One region of the Terribacillus sp. FSL K6-0262 genome, then DNA from elsewhere that is predicted to be linked to it. Evidence: a T-box and tRNA genes for the amino acid it is inferred to sense, from the RefSeq annotation. Region 1 holds a T-box; the other holds one or more tRNA genes.
What was found. A T-box is a leader RNA that pairs with one kind of tRNA and senses whether it is charged. The one in region 1 lies ahead of thrS (threonine--tRNA ligase), so its partner is inferred to be a tRNA-Thr.
Positions count from the first base shown of each region.

Region 2: it encodes a tRNA-Thr, which carries the amino acid that the T-box ahead of thrS (threonine--tRNA ligase) is inferred to sense. The anticodon was not compared.

Region 1 is NZ_CP150277.1:1,792,705-1,800,020, forward strand. It holds gene MHI54_RS09315 (ABC transporter ATP-binding protein) at 1-592, shown strand, start outside; gene MHI54_RS09320 (dipeptide/oligopeptide/nickel ABC transporter ATP-binding protein) at 589-1,353, shown strand; gene thrS (threonine--tRNA ligase) at 1,383-2,669, opposite strand; T-box leader at 2,878-3,094, opposite strand; gene MHI54_RS09330 (PH domain-containing protein) at 3,686-5,182, opposite strand; gene MHI54_RS09335 (PH domain-containing protein) at 5,175-5,702, opposite strand; gene MHI54_RS09340 (aureocin A53 family class IId bacteriocin) at 5,958-6,104, shown strand; gene MHI54_RS09345 (DUF2089 family protein) at 6,627-6,926, opposite strand; gene MHI54_RS09350 (hypothetical protein) at 7,124-7,316, shown strand, end outside.
Region 2 is NZ_CP150277.1:1,486,502-1,493,817, forward strand. It holds gene MHI54_RS07685 (FAD-dependent oxidoreductase) at 1-1,550, shown strand, start outside; gene MHI54_RS07690 (MmcQ/YjbR family DNA-binding protein) at 1,703-2,035, shown strand; gene MHI54_RS07695 (SDR family oxidoreductase) at 2,565-3,296, opposite strand; gene MHI54_RS07700 (Atu4866 domain-containing protein) at 3,339-3,587, opposite strand; gene MHI54_RS07705 (AraC family transcriptional regulator) at 3,716-4,627, shown strand; tRNA gene MHI54_RS07710 (tRNA-Thr) at 4,852-4,924, opposite strand; tRNA gene MHI54_RS07715 (tRNA-Asn) at 4,927-5,001, opposite strand; rRNA gene rrf (5S ribosomal RNA) at 5,033-5,145, opposite strand; rRNA gene MHI54_RS07725 (23S ribosomal RNA) at 5,405-7,316, opposite strand, start outside.

The sequences.
Region 1 (7,316 bases):
AGGGGATAATATTCTTGAACGGACGAAACAAGAAATGAAAGAGTTGAGAGGAAAAGCAATCAGTTATATTTTCCAGGACTATCACGGCTCCTTCACACCTTTCCTGACGATCCTGCAGCATATGGAAGAGTATTTGCAAACACATGGAGTGAAAGAAAAGCAAAAGCGTAATGAAATGACGAAAGAGGCGCTGGAATCTGTCGGTCTGGATGCCAGCTTTGGTAAGCGATACCCATTCCAGCTGAGCGGCGGCCAGCTGCAGCGTGCTTCTATCGCACTTGCACTTCTTTTGGAGCCGGACATCCTGATTGCTGATGAAGCAACGACTGCGCTTGATAGCGTATCTGCGCATAGGATCCTTTCCTTGCTGCAAGAGCTGCAGCAAAAAACAGGCTGTGCGATTCTTTTCATTACACATGATTGGCGCCATGTTGTTCGCTATTCCCATAAAATCGCTGTCATGAAGGATGGTAAGATCATGGAAGTCGGAACAAAACAAAAGCTCATCCATCAGCCGGAACATGCATATACGAAGCAGCTGATTCAAGCTGCCCCGACATTGCCCATGCGCGTCAGGGAGATAAGCAAATGAGGCGCGTTGTCGAAATGCATGATCTCAAAAAAAGCTATACTCCCGGTAAGCTGGCTGTCAATGATGTCTCTCTCTCCATTCACGAAGGTGAAAGCTTAGGCTTGGTAGGGGAAAGCGGATGTGGAAAAAGTACATTGGCGCGCTGCCTGTTGGGAGTAGAGACAATTGATGGCGGATCGATTATATTTAATGGAGACCCCCTTGCGAATGCCAGCCGGAAAGACTTTCGAAACTATCGCCGCAACGTACAGACCGTCTTCCAAAATCCAACCGCCTCTTTGAATCCGAAGATGAGAATCAAAGATTCACTGCTGGATCCATATTTGCAGTTCCAGCATGAACTTCAGCTAGGGCACTTTCATTTCTCCTCCAAGCAAGCATTTGTACAGCAGCTGCTGGAAACGGTGGAACTGCCAAAAGAGCTGGGGGATCGTTTTCCGCATGAGCTGAGCGGCGGACAAAAACAACGGGTGACCATTGCCCGTGCCATCAGCATCGAGCCCAAGCTCATCGTCCTGGATGAACCAACGGCAAGCCTGGACGTCCTTTCCCAGGGAGCGATATTGAAGCTTCTTGCTTCTCTCCAGGAAACACTAGGTATGTCATACTTGTTTATTTCCCATGACCTTGCTGCTGTTTATCAGCTTTGCCAGCGCATCGCAGTCATGAAAGATGGCGAGCTGCTCGATTTGTTTGATAAAGAAGATATTTATGATAATCAGCGTCACAATTATACAAAGGAATTGATCGGCATATTTTAAGCGGATACTCTCTGGGAGCATCCGCTTTTTTATGCTTCGAATTGCTTCAGGAGATCACCTAAAGACATCTCCCCGATGTTTCCCTCTGGCCGCTTCCGGACAGCAACTGTTTTATCCTGCATCTCCTTATCCCCGACAATAAGCAGATAAGGCACTTTCTGCTGGGAGCCTTCCCGTATTTTCAGCCCGATTTTCTCCGAACGATCGTCAACGGACACGCGATAGCCTGCTTTTTGAAGATACTCGCCAACGGCCTTGGCATATTCTGCGTGCGCATCGCTGATCGAGAGTATGCTTGCCTGAACCGGTGCCAGCCAGAAGGGGAAGTCGCCTGCATAATGCTCGATGAGAATGGCCATGAAGCGCTCGATCGATCCATAGATGGCACGATGGATCATGATTGGCTGTTTGCGGCTGTTTTGCTGATCGATATAGCTGCAGCCGAATTTCTCCGGCATTTGGAAATCCAGCTGGACAGTGCCGCATTGCCAGCTTCTTCCGAGACTGTCGAGAATGTGGAAATCGATTTTCGGACCGTAAAATGCACCGTCACCGGCATTCACCTTATAAGCGATCCCTTGTCTTTCAAGGACATTCTCCAAGGCAGCCTCCGCTTGATCCCAAATTGCGGGGGAACCCATGAAATCTTCTGGACGAGTGGATAGCTCTACCTCATAAGAGAAACCGAACAGGCTGTAAAAATCATCGATCAAATGAAGGACTTTTTCCACTTCTTGTTCGATTTGATCCTCACGGACGAATAGATGCGCGTCATCCTGTGTAAATGATCGGACGCGCAGAAGCCCGTTCAGTGAACCGGATAGTTCGTGACGGTGCACCAAGCCCAATTCGGCATAGCGCAGGGGGAGATCCCGATAACTGCGGAGCTTGCTGTTATAAATCAGCACTGCACCAGGACAGCTCATCGGTTTGATGGCGTAGCGCTGATCATCGACTTCGGAGAAATACATATTTTCGTGATAATGATCCCAGTGACCGGACCGTTCCCAGAGCTGCTGCTTCATCATGATCGGCGTCTTGATTTCATCGTAGCCAGCTTGGGCATGCTTTTCTTTCCATAATTCCTCCAGTTTATTGCGCAGTGCCATTCCCTTTGGCAAGAAGAAGGGCATGCCTGGTGCTTCCTCCATGCTCAGGAATAGCTCGAGCTGCTGTCCTAGTTTACGATGGTTCCGTTTTTCTGCTTCAGCTTGTTTGTTCATGATAATTTCCTCCTTTGAAATAAAAAAGACCACAATCCTCCCGTGATCGGGACGATTGTGGTCGTGGTTCCACCCAGATTTCCGCCAATGCATTGGCGCTTGTATGAGATAACGGTTCCTCCGATAGCGGATACTGTGACTTCCCCGCCATAGCTTGAAGGTGGTAATCCAAATCGTTCTCCTGCAGGGCTCTCAGCCGTTGACCCTGCTTTCTGTTTAGGAGAGGGATGACTTGCATCATGTCCTTCGCATTGCTTTTCCGATATGAAATTGTAAATAAAAAAGACCGCAGTCATCTCCCTGAAGGGACGATTGCGGTCGTGGTTCCACCCTAATTCCACCAGCAAACAGCTGATGCTCTTAAAAAAGCGATAACGGTCTTCCCGATTACGGATACTTGAGTTCCCCGTAATAGCTCCAAGGCGGTAATGCATGTGCTTATCTGCGAAGGTTCCAGCATTTCCTTCGCTCTCTGGAAGAAAGAGGCGCGTGCATGTTGTCCTTATCAACGCTTCTGTTGTGTTGTATGCTCATTATACAGATACTGGATATAGACGTCAAATGGAAATGAGGGATTTTTATGCAGGATTGGATCGGAACGGAAAAAACTATATAATGATTTGATTACACAGCGCATCAAAAGATAGGCAGATCGGATATATCAGCTATTATCAATTGATTTAGTTTTAGTGTAGTAAAGCGGATACATCTTATAAGGTATTACATAACCAAAGGGCAACATATAAATATTGTTGCCCTTCATTAATATGCACTTCTTTTAACCTTGTTTTCTTAAATGACCTCCATTTCTGTTTGTATTGATTTAGTATTAGAACCAGTCTGCTCATCGCTTTAAAGAAATCTTCGTATTTTCTCACTATGATTAGAGATATTCTCTCTTTACTCCTAGTTCTTCTTATTTAAGTGGAGCAATAGCCGTTTATGCAGTATTTTATTTATATTATATTATATGGATCCATTGGGAATAAGATATTTTGTGGTTTTGACCTGGATGGATACTTCTGCTAATAATCTTCTTATTATTATCTCCTGTTATTTCTTCATTATCTCTATCATTCCCTGACAATTTGGAATCCTCGGCTATATTGTCATGCAGTCAGTTTGCCTTTTCTGATAGCATCTGCTTTATACATAGTGTATAACTCTATGGATACTTTAAAAGGAACATCCAACATTCTGGTAGTCTTTGCAGGATTGGAGCGTGATACTACAGCAAAAGAAGATAGATTGAATATCCTTTGCATTAAGGTCTGTGAAAATCTTAATTCCTCCAATCTAGATCTGGAGGTGATAATAACAGTGCTCGACAATCTGCATTTCTTTAACTGAATACTATCTCCTTCAAAAGAATAGCCACTAAATAACCCACTTCGTATTTGACTAATCAGGATATAGGATACTAATACAAAAGCTACGTACCAAAAAGAAGGCAAGTAGAAGTATACTATTGCTATTGCTGCCAACCATAAGTAACTTGTTCGTATCAGCTTTGGGATTATAGACTTTTTAGGAACTGTAGTCATAACTTCATGTAGACGAAATTCGGGTAACATTTCTTCAATAAGGGATCTTGCTTTCTTCTCGTTAATAAAGGGAAACAGAACATTGGAGGTCTGGACTTCTTGATTATCACTGTCATTAGTGCTAATTATTCGTACTTTAACTAGACCGGTAAGTTTATTTAGTAATGAATATTTGATACTTACAGCTTGTATTTTGTGTTTTGGAATTGAAAAGTCTGTTTTATTTACTCTTCCCTTGCTGATAAAGATTCTATTTTGATCAGTAGCTACGGAAAAGTCACCATACTTAAGGTAAGTCTTAAGTACACCATACCCAGTGGATATGATAAGCAATGATAATATTCCCAAAGACATGAGCCACCAGCTACTTGTAAAGAAACTTACTACTTGTTCCACATTCAGTTGGACGGAAAATAACCTCTCTACATTTCCATAAAATGAATAAAGTAACGTAAAGAACAAAACAAGCTTTAAAGATGTAACTGATCCAATAATAATCTCCTTATTAGAGATTTGATAGATAGTTTTCCTTAAAGGATGCTTAAGAGTACTCATTTCTTGTTCTTCCGCATCTGGATTGTCTTTCAGTATAGAACCGTACTTAATTAAATTATGTTTAATCTCTTTTGAACTTTCATGAGTTAACATGTCTAATTTTACTGAGCTTTTATTATCATTTGCTCCTACGTCTAATAAAAGTATGGTTAATCCTAATAATCGATGGAAAAAAGGTGTATATTCATTTATACCTTGTATTCGTTGGAATGGAATGTGCCGGTCTATCTTTATAAAGCGACCACTCTTTATATGCAGCCCTTCATTATCAAAGAAGTATCCAAAATGCTTCCATTCTAGGACAATTGAGATAGCTTTATAAATACTATAAGCTGCAATAATCCATTTGACATTATCAAAAGGGAAAGGCGAAAACCTAGTTGTAGAGATAACCGATAAAAATATCGAGAAGAAGATTATCTCTCTCAGCGACCGGAGAGCTTTTAAACCCATCCATAATGGAGGGAGTCTTTTATAGACTGTTTCTGGATTGCTTATACTACCCATCGATATGCCTCGCTTCCCCATTGGAATTGGTTATATTCATTCCGGACAAGTCGGATATCAGTTGGCGAATGTGCTGGGCTTCTTGTTCAGGTAGCGCTGGGATTTCGTGTACATAAGCTATAGTACCAATTTTTAGAGTGGATAGATTATATCGTTTCAGCAGAGGGTGCTGATACGTGTTTACATAGTAGACCTTATTCATAGGGATGATTTTATAAGACTTCTTCAGGAAACGACCATATTTGAGTTGAATGCTGTTCTCGTTAACTTCATATCTCCAAGTCCTTTGCTTGAATTTTGGTATATAAAAGAACTCAATTATGAAGGAAAGTACTAAAAGGATAGTACCTAAAAGGAAAACAGTATCCCACCAATTAGGCCAATTATAAGTAGTCTTTAGAAGGTATAGTACTCCTAATATACAAAATACGACTGAATAGACGATAATATCGACTAATCTCCAATACTTGATTGCATACGGAGAAATTTTCTTGGAAGGTTCTTTAAGTGTTAAATGCATAGAAATCTCCCTTATAAATGTTTATACAGTGAAATTATAGCACCATATTTCTCCTAATAATGATAAAGAAAATATGAAGTTAAACAACCCACTTTTTACATTTAGTTAATAATATTCCAAAAAGAGGGAAAAGGGACTATTATGAAAGTACGAATTTAGATTATTTTGGAAAATGTTATTGTATTAAAGATTTTGCTGTTTTATATTGATTGTGCAAGCTTGCAAAATATTTGAAAAAAAGGAGAATGAAAAATTATGGGAGCAGCATGGGCGCTAATTTCAAGACTATCAGGGGCAGCATACAACTGGGCAGCAAAAAATATCGGCACAGTTTGGAACTGGATCAAAAACGGTGCTACTTTCGAGTGGATCAGCGATAAGATTGATTCCATCATTAACTAATACTTATTAAAAAAAGGGATAGAGTCGCAACCTCTATCCCTTTTCTATCTAATAAACAGTGGGCGCTGTTTATTAGCTTCCATACATATTCTTATTTAGGCCCCCACGACCAGAATAAGATTCGTCTCATACAGCTTACGCTTCAGAGAAGATATTGTATAGAAGAATGAAAACATGGGTGCACATATTATACTATAACTGTATTTCCATGTATATTCTTTTAAACAGGGAATATGACGTTCAAAGGTCTTTTGTTTTCATAATATCCATTTCCTTATGACGTCGTTTTTGAAGGGATTTTCTTCCTCTGACCCACTCTTCTATCAATAGGATTAATCCAATGATCAGTAGTACAACGAACATAGTGACACTTTCAAGTCTGTTTGTAATAAACATCCAAGACATTGCAGCAATAAATATTACAGGTATGAAAAAACCGAATATGAAGCCATTTCTAGTAGCCATAAAATATTGGATTGCTGACAAAACAAAGATTATGAGGAATACGGATAACTCAGGCATTTAAATCCCTTCCTTTTCGCTATTGTATTTTTGGATGATTAGTCGAGCATCTTCAAGTGTTATACGTTCTTCTATTGCTAATTTCTTTATAAAGCTAACCAACTCTTCAGATTCACTTTCTTCCACTAATTCAATTTTTTGTATCAGTCGATTCAATCTTAGCCGCACTGTTGGATAAGATACTTCATACGCTTTGGCTAAGTCCTTTAATGAACCAGAATTAAGGATGAACTTACGTATAAATTCAAGGTCTTCAGAATCCAACGATAAGATCCACGAAGGAACGTCCTTCTTGTTCATCTCTTTCCCCCCTTGGTTATAATAATAACACGATTTTAATAAAATTAAACATATTTTTATTATTTTGTTTAAAGTAATTAAGGTTTATCTTAACTTTATTCAAAAAACTCTGGATGTCATGTGAAGTATTTGATACCATATCCTTGAAAGTTCCCTTGGTGTTCCCATAAAAAAGTGTTTGAAGGAGGAAACTAATAATGTTAGCCGTTTGTTTCAGAGAATTTAAAAGTTTGTTCAAAAGCATACGTTCTTTAATCATAATAGGTGTTATCTTCGGTGTAACACTTGGCGCAGCCAAACTTGTCAGTTCATTTCAACGTCAACTTCAAGAATTGGGATTAGGTGATAGCGCATATGCAACAGGTCTATTGATCTTGATTCTCATAGCAA
Region 2 (7,316 bases), 310 kb from region 1:
TCTATGACAGAGATTATGACATATCCTATAGCGTCTGCGGCATCCCTTATTTTATAGGCGATGAAGTGGAGGATCTGGAGACACTGAATCCTCGCGATCCAGCCTGGTTCAAAAAACGATACAATGTCGATATCCAGACAAGACACGAAGTCGTGGACATCGACCATGATTCGAAGACATTATCCATTAAAAACTTAGAAACAGATGAAGCTGTGACAGACACATATGATGTTCTCATTTTCGCCACGGGAGCCAGTCCAGTGACACCTAGCATAGAAGGCACAGAGCTGGAGCATGTCTTCCACGTTCGTACGATCAAGAATGCCGGCGCGATCGATCAGTTCATCGCATCCCGCCAGCCAAAAACAGCTACCATCATCGGCGCTGGCTACATCGGATTGGAAATGGCCGAACAGCTCACCCGCTTAGGAATCGAAGTGACCATCCTTCAGCGCAGCAATCAGGTGATGAAGCATATGGACAAAGATATAGCAGATCGCATAGCAGACACATTGGAAGCTCATGGGGTGAATCTGCTGCTTGGCCAAGAAGCGGTCCGCATTACTGATAAAGAGATCGTCACCTCCAGCGGAGAAACAATACCATCTGACATTGTCTTCCTGGCTGCAGGCGTCAAACCAAATACAGCTTTGGCCGAAAAAATCGGTGTCCGAATAGGAGAAACCGGGGCGATTGCAGTCAATGAAAAGATGCAGACCAATCTGCCGGACGTATACGCAGTCGGCGATGTGGCAGAGAGCTTCTCTGTCATTACGGGTAAGCCGCTCTATCGACCGCTTGGATCGACAGCGAATAAGATGGGACGCATCGCGGGTGATGTCATTACCGGAGGAGATTCCGCTCACCGCGGTATCCTCGGCACCGGGATTGTCCGTGTATTCGAACTTGCAGTCGGACAGACCGGCTTGAACGAGAAAGAGGCTCTTGCCCAAGGATACGATATAGAGACCTTGCATAATATCAAGCCGGCACGCGCAGCTTATCTCGGCGGCAAAGAGATAATCATCAAAGCAATAGCCGACCGGGCAACCGGCCGTTTACTCGGTGTCCAGGCTATAGGAGAAGAAGGCGTGGATAAGCGCATCGATGTCTTTGTTACTGCAATGACCTTCGGAGCCAAAGCAGAAGACCTATTCCACCTGGATCTTGCCTATGCACCGCCGTTCAGTACGACAAAGGATCCAGTCATGTACACCGGCATGGCACTTGATAATGCCATCAAGAAGCAGAATAAGCTGCTCACACCAAAAGAACTGCAGCAAAGGTTAGAAAAAGGAGAGTCCTTCCAGATCATCGATACACGGGCCAAAACCCAATATGAAGCCTCCCACGTGCCAGAAGCAGTCAGCATTCCTTTAGCTGAACTCCGTGAAAAAGCAAAAGAACTCGATCCAAAGAAACCTACCCTCTGCTACTGCAACAGCGGTGTGACAGGCAATGCCGCCCAAAACGTATTGCGGAATCTGGGGTTTGACGAAGTATATAATCTTTCCGGCGGAAATAAGAATTATCAGAAGTACCGGAAATAATCAAAAGCCGCATACGCTTGTATGCGGCTTTTCCCTTCCTGAATATCAAAGCTTACTTTTTAAGTTTAAAGGGCGAATTTGCTAAAATATTATATGTGGGAAATCTGCCAAGAGGGAAAAGGATAATTATATGCATGAGGAGCTGATTCTCTATGAAGAGCAGGCAAGAAGCTATTGATTATTGTAAGCAATATAAAGATGTATATGAAGATCAGCCATTCAAAGATGATAATTGGACACTGATGAGACATAAAGATAATGATAAAACATTTGCTTGGATATTCGAAAGAGAGAACAAGATTTGGATCAATGTAAAAAATGAAATTGGTGTGAACGAGCAGCTGCGTGATGAATACAAATCCATAATACCCGCTTATCATTTAAATAAAGAACATTGGAACTCCATCATATTGGACGGCACTGTCCCTGTGGAAGAGATTCATGATCTAATCAGCACCAGTTATGATATGACGAAGAATAAGTAGAATTTGCAATAAATGAGGTGGTCGCTTTTTTATATAATCTGCTGCCAATTACTTTGATCGTCATCGAAATCCGGGGTACCAAATTAATCCCATCCTTTATTCAAAGAGTCCTACATTTGTTCAAAAATTGTATGGCAGGCATTTTATTACGTTACAAGAGCTAAAAAAGTAAGGAAGACTCACTTGGTTCACCCGTATCTACTACCATCATTATTCTGTTACGGCTACCAGTCATACCTAGTGAAAAAAGAATTTCCAGTGTACCTATTTAAAACATGACACCACAGATATGTATAGTTAATATAACAGTATAATAAAGAAGTAGCCGACCTACATTCAATGAACTGTAACCTTAGAATGGACAGCGGATGTACAGAACCATATAAAAACGAACAGATATAATAATGGCTCTTAACCTGAGGAGGGCCGAGTTCACTCAGCCCTTTTTTAATCAGTTCTTGTAACTATCAATATTAGTTTCTAATGCCAATTAACATTCTTCTACTTCATGATATAAAATCCGACCTCCTTATCGTGATAGAGTAGGCCTTACAATTAATTCACTTACATCCACCTCTAACGGCTGCGATATTGCATAAAGAATTGCTTGTGCAATAGCAGAAGCAGGAAGCGCTAGTCTTCGATACTCGATCATAGCCTCACTCGCCTGTTCATCGGTAATATGATCAGCTAATTCAGATTCCGTTACACCCGGTGCAATTACAGTTGCTCGAACATTATTCGTTGCTTCCTGCCGCAAACCTTCTGTGATAGCACGGACAGCATACTTGGTTGCGCAATAAACTGCTGCAGTCGGGGTAACCTCATACGCGCCTATCGAAGCTATATTGACGATATGTCCGCCATTCTGCTCTTTCATTATCGGCAACACAGCTCCAATACCATGCAGAACTCCACGGATATTTACATCGATCATACGATTCCATTCAGCGATTTTCAGGGATTCCAATTTAGATAAGGGCATTACACCTGCATTATTTACGATGACATCGATTTTTCCGTATGCTTCGATTATTTCTTGTACGGTATGCTGCATTTGTTCAAAGTCTGTAACATCCAGTTGTTTATAATCTGCACTATATCCTTTTTGGAGAAGAGTGGATACGAGTGTTTCTAACTTATCTGTTCTCCGCGCTGCTGCTATTGCCACGGCGCCATTTTGAGCTAATAACTCAACAGTTGCTGCTCCGATGCCGCTGCTTCCTCCGGTGACAAGAACAACTTTATTCTTTATACTCATCCTTGTATCATCCTCTTTTTATTAATTTACTATGGGGAATCCTTATCCATTATCACGATGCAGGACCATTCCTGCATGATATAGTATCCCGTTTTGAAAATCTCCATCAGCTGTGAATCCTGTATCATCATGATATTCAATATGATCACCTGTTATTTGATAATTACCTGTATAAGCGCATTCGACATCACCACGAGCTTCAATATAGCGTCCTTCGGGCAGCAGCTCATGCCTGATATATCGATCTTTAGTAACCCATAGACCAACGTAAGTATCATTATTCTTTTTCATATCATCAGCTCCTTTTCTGTTCTACTATTAGTATCAGCGAAAATTAACATGGAGCGGTAGCCGGCATCTCTTTAATTCTTGCCCTATCCTCCAATAACCAAAAAGCTATATAAAAGGAGGGATTATCCATGCCGCCAAAAGAACAGTTGCAATCAAAAGGAGAGGAACTTACAGATCTAGTCTCAAAATTTGCTGCCAAGGAAGGTACGAATCTAACATCTATCCCCGGGTTGGAACTCATTCGTTCAGCCAAACCACTGGAGCCTGTACATACAATGCATGAACCTGCTTTATGCATTGTTCTGCAAGGAAGAAAAGGGATCTCTATCATTGGAGAGGACTTCTTTTACGGAAAAGGAGATTACTTAGTCGTAACTGTCGATTTGCCTGTTATCGGGGAAATTCTAGAAGCAAGTGCGATGGAGCCTTATTTATGTCTTCGATTGAATTTTAACATGATGCAGATTGCAGAGGTTTCAAAAGAGTATAAGCAACATAGTACCAATAAAGATGTTTCAGAGCGAGGAATATTTGTAGAACAGACAGATGAAGTTATTCTGGATGCGGTTAGCAGACTCGTGAAACTGCTTCATACCCCTGAGGATACAGAAATACTTGCACCTCTCATCATTAAGGAGATTCTATACCGCATTATGCAAGGAAAACATGGGGACACAGTAAAAAAACTTGTTGCCAAGGGAAGTAAATTATCTGAAGTAGCAATTGTTCTGGATTACTTAAAGGAAAATTTTTCTCGAGAAATAAGGATAGATGAACTAGCTAAAAAAGTATGCCTTAGCCCATCAGCTTTATATCATCATTTTAAACAAGTTACAACCATGACTCCGATTCAATACCAGAGAGCATTACGTCTTCATGAGGCAAGGCGGTTGATTATTGGAAAAGATATGAAGATTGCTGATGCTGCCTTCCAAGTTGGCTATGAAAGCCCATCTTATTTTAACAGGGAATACAGGAAAATGTTTGGCAAGCCACCCGGGAAAGATCGTAAAGAAAATCTAAATTTATATAATGTCTAGCCCAAATTAAAAAGTCGCATACAAATTGTATGCGACTTCTGTTGTTGTACTCTATAATATCAATGATCTAATAGAATGATGGTTTATAACTGCGAGAGTGCTACATGGAAAACAAAAATAAAAAGAAAATCGAGTTCAATGCTCTGTCACTGTATGTCCTTTTGTTATTTCTATAAACTAAGAAAAGTATTAGAGAATGTTCTCTAATACTTTTCTTCTTTCTAAGCTTCCTAGCGGACTTGAACCGCTGACCCCCACCTTACCATGGTGGTGCTCTACCGACTGAGCTAAGGAAGCAATGGCTCCACAGGCAGGATTCGAACCTGCGACCGATCGGTTAACAGCCGATAGCTCTACCACTGAGCTACTGTGGAATAATATCAATTATGTATACAAAAAAGAACTGCCTGGCAGTGTCCTACTCTCACGGGGCGAACCCAACTACCATCGGCGCTGAAGAGCTTAACTGCTGTGTTCGGCATGGGAACAGGTGTGACCTCTTCGCTATTACCACCAGACAATTCAAGAATTCATATGGAATGAACCCTCAAAACTAGATAAGAAACATTCATGCTGTACATCTCATGCGTGCCAAGCACCGGAGTGCTTGGTCTTTGGCGTTGACTTACTAAGGGATCTGGCGCTGCGGCTAGATCCAGCTCCAAGGGCCAGAAACTATGGCCTAAGCGATAAATCCCTTCGTGAAGAAGTACACTCCACTACGGGCTTTCTCGCTTATTCCTACGTTTCTAAACGGCCTTTTCCGCTTTTCGTTTTTTAGTTAAGTCCTCGATCGATTAGTATTCGTCAGCTGCACGTGTCACCACGCTTCCACCTCGAACCTATCTACCTCATCGTCTCTGAGGGATCTTACTCATTTAAAATGATGGGAAGTCTCATCTTGAGGGGGGCTTCATGCTTAGATGCTTTCAGCACTTATCCCTTCCGCACGTAGCTACCCAGCTGTGCTCCTGGCGGAACAACTGGTGCACCAGCGGTGCGTCCATCCCGGTCCTCTCGTACTAAGGACAGCTCCTCTCAAACTTCCAACGCCCACGACGGATAGGGACCGAACTGTCTCACGACGTTCTGAACCCAGCTCGCGTACCGCTTTAATGGGCGAACAGCCCAACCCTTGGGACCGACTACAGCCCCAGGATGCGATGAGCCGACATCGAGGTGCCAAACCTCCCCGTCGATGTGGACTCTTGGGGGAGATAAGCCTGTTATCCCCGGGGTAGCTTTTATCCGTTGAGCGACGGCCCTTCCATACGGCACCGCCGGATCACTAAGCCCGACTTTCGTCCCTGCTCGACTTGTAGGTCTCGCAGTCAAGCTCCCTTCTGCCTTTGCACGCTACGAATGATTTCCAACCATTCTGAGGGAACCTTTGGGCGCCTCCGTTACTCTTTGGGAGGCGACCGCCCCAGTCAAACTGCCCACCTGACACTGTCTCCGAACCGGATGACGGTTCTGGGTTAGAATGTCAATACAGCCAGGGTGGTATCCCACGGATGCCTCCGCCGAAGCTGGCGCTCCGGTTTCCAAGGCTCCCACCTATCCTGTACAAGCTGTACCAACATTCCATATCAGGCTACAGTAAAGCTCCACGGGGTCTTTCCGTCCTGTCGCGGGTAATGCGCATCTTCACGCATAGTATAATTTCACCGGGTCTCTCGTTGAGACAGTGCCCAAGTCGTTGCACCTTTCGTGCGGGTCGGAACTTACCCGACAAGGAATTTCGCTACCTTAGGACCGTTATAGTTACGGCCGCCGTTTACTGGGGCTTCGGTTCACAGCTTCGGGACGAAGTCCCTAACCATTCCCCTTAACCTTCCAGCACCGGGCAGGTGTCAGCCCCTATACTTCGCCTTACGGCTTTGCAGAGACCTGTGTTTTTGCTAAACAGTCGCTTGGGCCTTTTCACTGCGGCTTCTCCTAAAAAGAAGCACCCCTTCTCCCGAAGTTACGGGGTCATTTTGCCGAGTTCCTTAACGAGAGTTCTCCCGATCATCTTCGGTTACTCACCGTGCCTACCTGTGTCGGTTTGCGGTACGGGCACCTATTTCCTCACTAGAGGCTTTTCTTGGCAGTGTGAAATCAGGAACTTCGGTACTAAATTTCCCTCCCCATAACCGCCTGGAATCATGTTGAGTGGATTTGCCTGCTCAACTTCCTCACGGCTTGGACGCGCATGACCAGCAGCGCGCTTTCCTTATCCTCCTGCGTCCCCCCATCGTTCAAGCGGATTTAGGTGGTACAGGAATATCAACCTGTTATCCATCGCCTACGCCTTTCGGCCTCGGCTTAGGCCCCGACTAACCCTGAGCGGACGAGCCTTCCTCAGGAAACCTTGGGCTTTCGATGAAAGAGATTCTCACTCTTTTTTCGCTACTCATACCGGCATTCTCACTTCTAAGCGCTCCAGCCGTCCTCACGATCGACCTTCACAGCCCTTAGAACGCTCTCCTACCACTGACATCGTAGATGTCAATCCGCAGCTTCGGTGGTGTGTTTAGCCCCGGTATATTTTCGGCGCAGCGTCACTCGACCAGTGAGCTATTACGCACTCTTTCAATGATGGCTGCTTCTAAGCCAACATCCTGGTTGTCTAAGCAACGCCACATCCTTTTCCACTTAACACACACTTTGGGACCTTAGCTGGCGGTCTGGGCTGTTTCCCTTTCGA